2 regions of the Bradyrhizobium sp. LA6.8 genome follow, and region 2 is predicted to be linked to the other one. Evidence: riboswitches for the same ligand, from Rfam matches in the RefSeq annotation. Region 2 holds a riboswitch; the other holds the start of a gene.
What was found. A riboswitch is a leader RNA that binds a small molecule or an ion and turns the genes downstream of it on or off. The one in region 2 is predicted to bind glycine.
Positions count from the first base shown of each region.

Region 1: another riboswitch for glycine. It lies ahead of ABIA90_RS29010 (D-amino acid dehydrogenase); the one in region 2 lies ahead of gcvT (glycine cleavage system aminomethyltransferase GcvT).

Region 1 covers NZ_JBEPQQ010000006.1:528,710-532,114, reverse strand. Annotated here, with positions in the region: gene ABIA90_RS29020 (ABC transporter substrate-binding protein) at 1-218, opposite strand, end outside; gene ABIA90_RS29015 (M20/M25/M40 family metallo-hydrolase) at 486-1,616, shown strand; glycine riboswitch at 1,711-1,814, shown strand; glycine riboswitch at 1,818-1,931, shown strand; gene ABIA90_RS29010 (D-amino acid dehydrogenase) at 1,999-3,300, shown strand.
Region 2 covers NZ_JBEPQQ010000006.1:373,699-377,103, reverse strand. Annotated here, with positions in the region: gene alaS (alanine--tRNA ligase) at 1-1,449, opposite strand, end outside; glycine riboswitch at 1,683-1,771, shown strand; gene gcvT (glycine cleavage system aminomethyltransferase GcvT) at 1,917-3,065, shown strand; gene gcvH (glycine cleavage system protein GcvH) at 3,077-3,405, shown strand, end outside.

The DNA of each region.
Region 1 (3,405 bases), 160 kb from region 2:
GCGATCAGCGTGTCGTAGACCATGTAGCCATGGTCACGCGTGATGTAGGCGGTGGTGAAAATCGGATCGATGATGCGCAGATCCGAATGCATCACCGCGGTGATGGTCTTGCTGGCGGCGGCAAGTACCGGCGAGGCCATCGCCGTCGAAAGCGCAACGACCGATAGCGCAAGTGTGGAGGCGAACGCGCGACGCCCCCGGCGCATCAAGCTCAACATAAAAGTTTCTCCTGACGTGAAACTGTTCAAAGGCAGGTTATTGGTTGAGCATTCGGTTCGTTCTTTAGGCGAACTAACCTCATGCGATGCCTTTGTCTTTCGAGACTTGCAGACAGTGTTGAGCGCGTCAATCCGGTTTCGCTGCAGCCCCAAGCGGCGCGCCCACGGGCTCCACAAAGATCGGTTTGGCTCTACAACGCTTTCCGCCAGTCCCGTCCGCGCCAATGCAATGCGCGTTCCATCTTTCGAAGCTTGAGAGACATTAAGATGAATCCAGCCAATCTTCCCTTCGATTCCGAGGCGATGCTTGAGGGCCTGCGCACCTGGGTGGAATGCGAGAGCCCGACCTGGGACGCGGGTGCCGTCAACCGCATGCTCGATATCGCAGCGCGGGATATGGCGATCATGGGTGCGACGATCGAACGCATCGGCGGCCGACAGGGCTTCGGCGGCGTGATCCGCGCGCGCTTTCCGCATCCGAAACAGGGCGAGCCGGGCATCCTGATCGCCGGCCACATGGATACCGTCCACCCGGTCGGCACCATCGAGAAGCTGAAATGGCGGCGCGAGGGCAACAAGTGCTACGGCCCCGGCATCTACGACATGAAGGGCGGCAACTATCTCTCGCTGGAAGCGATCCGGCAGCTGGCACGCGCTTCCTTCACCACGCCGCTGCCGATCACCGTGCTGTTTACGCCCGACGAGGAAGTCGGCACGCCCTCGACGCGAGACCTCATCGAGGCGGAAGCCGCGCGCAACAAATATGTGCTGGTGCCCGAACCGGGCCGCGCCGACAACGGTGTCACCACCGGACGTTACGCCATCGCGCGTTTCAATCTGGAAGCGACGGGCCGGCCGAGCCATGCCGGCGCGACATTGTCGGCCGGACGCTCGGCGATCCGCGAGATGGCGCGGCAGATCCTCGCCATCGACGCGATGACGACGGAGGACTGCACCTTCTCTGTCGGCGTCGTGCACGGCGGACAATGGGTCAATTGCGTTGCCACGACGGCCACCGGCGAGGCGCTGTCCATGGCCAAGCGCCAGGCCGATCTCGACCGCGGCGTCGAGCGGATGCTGGCGCTGTCGGGCACGTCCAATGATGTCACGTTCAAGGTGACGCGCGGCGTCACGCGCCCCGTATGGGAGCCCGATGCCGGCACCATGGCGCTTTATGAAAAGGCGCGCGGCATCGCCAAATCGCTCGGCACTGAGCTGCCGCATGCGAGCTCCGGCGGCGGCTCCGACGGCAACTTTACCGGCGCGATGGGCATCCCGACGCTCGACGGCCTCGGCGTGCGCGGCGGCAACGGCCACACGCTCGAGGAGTTCATCGAGGTCGAGAGCTTGGTTGAACGCGGGCGCCTGATGGCCGGCTTGCTGGCGACGCTCGACTGACGACGCAGCCTTCGCACTGCACAATGCGTTGGCAGTCGCGGTTTAAATTTAGCCTTGTCTAAAAATGAGGCGCATCGTACTGCTCGATTGTCCACGCGACGATGCGGGAGAGATCGCAACGAGAGTTCAGGCTTTCGTTGCGGCGCCGACGGAGCAACCGCCCCGGAAACTCTCAGGCAAAAGGACCGTATCGTCAGGACGATCTGGAGAGAGGCGGCGCGATCTTGGGATCGTGACGTCCACCGAAGGGGATAGTCCGGAGCTGACCTCGCCGAGGTCCGCAACGGATCAAGCTCTCAGGTAACCGTGACAGATGGGGCGCCGCCAACGGCCTTTGGCCGGCGGTTAGCCGACTCTAACTCACGGGAGCCCCGAACCTGCCATGACCCATATCGCCATCATCGGCGCCGGCATCACCGGCGTAACGACCGCCTATGCCCTGCTCGAACGCGGATACAAGGTGACGGTGCTCGACAAGCACCGCTACGCCGCGATGGAGACGTCCTTCGCCAATGGCGGACAGCTCTCCGCCAGCAATGCCGAAGTCTGGAACAGCACCGCCACGATCCTGAAAGGCCTGCGCTGGATGTTCCGGCGCGATGCGCCGCTGCTGATGAACCCGCGGCCGAACTGGCACAAATATTCATGGATGAGCGAGTTCGTCGCCAATATCGGCAACTACCGCGCCAACACGGTCCAGACCACGCGGCTCGCGATCGAAGCCCGCAAGCATCTGTTCGAGATCGCGGAGCGCGAAGGCATCGACTTCGATCTCGAACGCCGCGGCATCCTGCACATCTATCACGACAAGAAGGGTTTTGAATCCGGCCTGCAGGTCAATGCGCTGCTGAAGGAAGGCGGGCTCGATCGCCGCCCGGTGACGCCGGAGGAGATCCGCGCCATCGAGCCGACGCTGCGCAAGGACTATTTTGGCGGCTTCTACACGCCGTCGGATGCGACCGGCGATATCCACAAGTTCACGCGCGGACTTGCGGAAGCCTGCAAGCGGCGCGGCGCGACCTTTATCCACGAAGCCAACATCGATTCCATTGCCCAGGCAGGTGGCGGCTTTGTCATCGGCTGGGCTGATCTTTCGGCCAGTGATGCTGTCGCATCCGCGCGCGGCATGCTGAAGGCTGATGGCGTCGTGGTCTGCGCCGGTGTGGCCAGCCGCCACTTCGCCGCCCTCCTCGACGAGCGCGTCAACGTCTATCCGGTGAAGGGCTATTCGATCACCGTTCAGCTCGACACTGCCGCAAGCCGCAATGCGACGCCGACCGTGAGCCTGCTCGACGAAGCCGCCAAGATCGTCACCAGCCGGCTCGGCGCCGATCGTTTCCGCGTCGCAGGCACCGCCGAATTCAACGACTTCAACCGCGACATCCGCGCCGACCGCGTGCAGCCGCTGGTCGACTGGGTGCGCAGCAACTTCCCCGGCGTCGAAACGTCCAAGGTCGTGCCCTGGGCCGGGCTGCGGCCGATGATGCCGAACATGATGCCCGTGGTGCGCGCAGGACGGATGCCGGGCGTGTTCTTCAACACCGGCCACGGCCATCTCGGCTGGACCTTGTCGGCGGCGACCGCGCAGATGATTGCCGGGACCATCGACGGCTGGCGCGGGCTCAACGCACCGCCGACCGCACCCTCACTCAGGGTTGAGCGCGAGTTCCGCCATGCATCCTGAGTGGCCGATATCGGAGGCTCGGCGGCCTCTTGCGACCGCCCTGCCCTTGGCACACAATTTGCCCCGAAAGGTCGGCTTCTCCGGCCGGCTTTCCAGCCCGAGTGA
Region 2 (3,405 bases):
CTTGAGGCTCGGGGTTTCCTGGCCGTCCTTCACCAGCGCGGAGACCACGCCTTCGGCGCTCTCGGTCTCATAGCCCAGAAATTCGGTGGCCCCGAGCTTCTCGCGCAGCGGGAACCAGATCGCTTCGGAAGCTGCCTCGCCAGAACCCTTCCAGGATTCGCGCGCCTTGGCCTTCTGGCGCTCCATCGCGTCGGTAAACGAAGCTTGATCCACGCCGATGCCGCGCGACTTCAGCGCGTCCTGCGTCAGATCCAGCGGGAAGCCGTAGGTGTCGTACAGGGTGAAGGCGACGTCGCCGTCGAACATGTCGCCCTTTTTCAGCGACGCGCTCTTCTCGTCGAGGATGGCAAGGCCGCGCACCAGCGTCTTGCGGAAGCGGGTCTCTTCCAGCCGCAGCGTTTCCTCGATCAGGTTTTCCGCGCGCATCAGGTCGGGATAGGCCTGGCCCATCTCGCGGACCAGCGCCCAGACCAGGCGATGCATCAGCGGCTCTTTCGCGCCGAGCAGCTGCGCATGGCGCATCGCGCGGCGCATGATCCGGCGCAGCACATAGCCGCGACCCTCGTTCGAGGGCAGCACGCCGTCGGAGACGAGGAAGGCCGAGGAGCGCAGATGGTCGGCAATGACGCGGAACGAGGCGACGGTCTGCTCGTTCGGCCCGCTGCCGAGCGCGGACGCGGTCGCGTCGATCAGATGGCGGAACAGGTCGGTCTCGAACACGCTGTCGACGCCTTGCATGATGCAGGCCATGCGCTCGAGCCCCATGCCGGTGTCGATTGAGGGACGCGGCAGATCCACGCGCTCCTCCTTCGTCACCTGCTCGTACTGCATGAACACCAGGTTCCAGAATTCGAGGAAGCGGTCGCCGTCCTCTTCCGGCGAGCCCGGAGGTCCGCCCCAGATGTGATCGCCGCGATCGATGAAGATTTCCGAGCACGGCCCGCACGGCCCGGTGTCGCCCATCGCCCAGAAATTGTCCGAGGTCGGGATGCGGATGATGCGGTCGTCGGAGAAGCCCGCGATCTTCTTCCACAGCCCGGCCGCCTCGTCGTCGGTGTGGTAGACGGTGACGAGCAGCTTGTCCTTCTTCAGCCCGAACTCCCGCGTGATCAGGGTCCAGGCCAGCTCGATCGCGCGCTCCTTGAAATAGTCGCCGAACGAAAAATTGCCGAGCATCTCAAAGAAGGTGAGATGGCGCGCGGTGTAGCCGACATTGTCGAGGTCGTTGTGCTTGCCGCCGGCGCGCACGCATTTCTGCGACGTGGTGGCGCGCTGGTACGGCCGCTTCTCGACGCCGGTGAAGACGTTCTTGAACTGCACCATGCCGGCATTGGTGAACATCAACGTCGGATCGTTGCGCGGCACCAATGGCGAGGACGACACGATCTCGTGGCCGTTCTCGGCAAAGAAGTTCAGAAAGGTCGACCTGATCTCGTTGACGCCGCTCATGTTCATCCAATCGGGTGTGCTTGGACCCGCGATACGCCATCCAAACCGGGCATTTGGGCTGATATCTGCGGGTCAAAGCGCTTTTAGACAAGGCCAGCTGCGCTGTCCAGAAACTGTGCAAGGAGATCAGTGAGTTGCCGCAGGCGCGCAATCCCGTTTGCAATCCCGTTGAAAGCCGCCAGGTGCGCGTTGACAGGCTTGGCCGGCCTGTGGTCTGTACCCATCTGTATCGTACGGCCACGTCGGGAGAGACCGGCTTTGGTGCCGGCGCCGAAGGAGCAACCGCCCCGGAAACTCTCAGGCAAAAGGACCGCGTGGCTTTGACGACATCTGGAAAGAGGCGCCGACGGGCATAAAACCCGGACTGCGTCCGCCGACGGGATAATACTCTCAGGCACAGCGACAGATGGGGCTTCGACTGGTTGCTACCGGGGAATCGTCCCCGGGGAACCGCCGAGGGCCCCGTGATGCTTGCGCGCGACGACCAAGATTCCCTCAAACGTACGCCCCTTCACGGGCTTCATGTCTCCCTCGGCGGCAAGATGGTGCCGTTCGCGGGCTATGACATGCCGGTGCAGTACCCTGCGGGCGTCTTGAAAGAGCACCTCCATACCCGCAGCCAGGCCGGCCTGTTCGACGTCTCCCATATGGGCCAGCTCGCGCTTCGGCCGAAGTCGGGCAAGGTCGAGGACGCTGCCCGCGCGCTGGAACGGCTGGTGCCGCAGGATATCGTGGCGATTGCCCCGGGACGGCAGCGCTATGCCCAGTTCACCAATCCGGACGGCGGCATTCTCGACGATCTGATGGTCGCCAATTTCGGCGATCACCTGTTCCTGGTCGTCAACGCGGCCTGCAAGGAAGCGGACGAGGCGCATCTGCGCGCGCATCTCGCGGACGACTGCATCATCGATTCGCTTCAAGACCGTGCGCTGATCGCGCTGCAGGGCCCGAAGGCGGAAGCGGTGCTGGCGAAATTGTGTGCAGAGGCCCCCGCCATGAAGTTCATGGACGCCGGCCCGCACAAGGTCGCCGGTCTCGACTGCTTCGTCTCGCGCTCCGGCTACACCGGCGAGGACGGGTTCGAGATTTCGGTCCCCGCGGCCGATGCCGAGCGCCTGGCAAAAACGCTGCTGGACAATCCCGACGTGATGCCGATCGGCTTAGGGGCCCGGGACAGCCTGCGGCTGGAAGCCGGGCTCTGCCTCTACGGCCACGACATCGACACCGCGACCACGCCGGTCGAGGCTGCGCTGGAATGGTCGGTGCAGAAGAGCCGCCGCAGCGGCGGCGCCCGCGCCGGTGGTTTTCCCGGCGCTGATGCGATCCTCGGCCATTTCGACAACGGCGCGAGCCGCCGCCGGGTCGGCCTGCGCACGGATGGCCGCGCGCCGGTGCGCGAGGGCGCGCTGCTGTTTGCGGATGACGCCGGCGGCGAGCCGATCGGAAAGGTCACCTCGGGCGGTTTCGGCCCGAGCCTGAACGCGCCGGTCGCGATGGGCTATGTGCCCACGGCATCGAGCGCGCTCGATACAAAACTCTTCGCCGAAGTGCGCGGCCAGCGCCTGCCGCTCACCGTCGCCGCCATGCCTTTCGTGAAAAACACCTACAAACGCTGAGGACTGAGAAAATGACCACGACGCTGTACACCTCCGACCACGAATGGCTGGCCATCGACGGCGACGTCGCCACCGTCGGCATCACCGACTACGCGCAGTCCCAGCTCGGCGACGTCGTGTTCGTCGAGCTGCCCAAAGCCGGCCGTGCCCTGAAGAAGGCGGAAGCCGCCGCCGTCGTGGAATCGGTGAAGGCCGCCTCCGACGTCTACGCGCCTGTTACGGGCGAAGTGCTCGAGACCAACGACGCGCTCGCCGCCGAGCCGGCACTGGTGAACTCGGACGCGCAAGGCAAGGCGTGGTTCTTCAAGATCAAAATTGCCGACAAGAGCGAGCTCGGCGG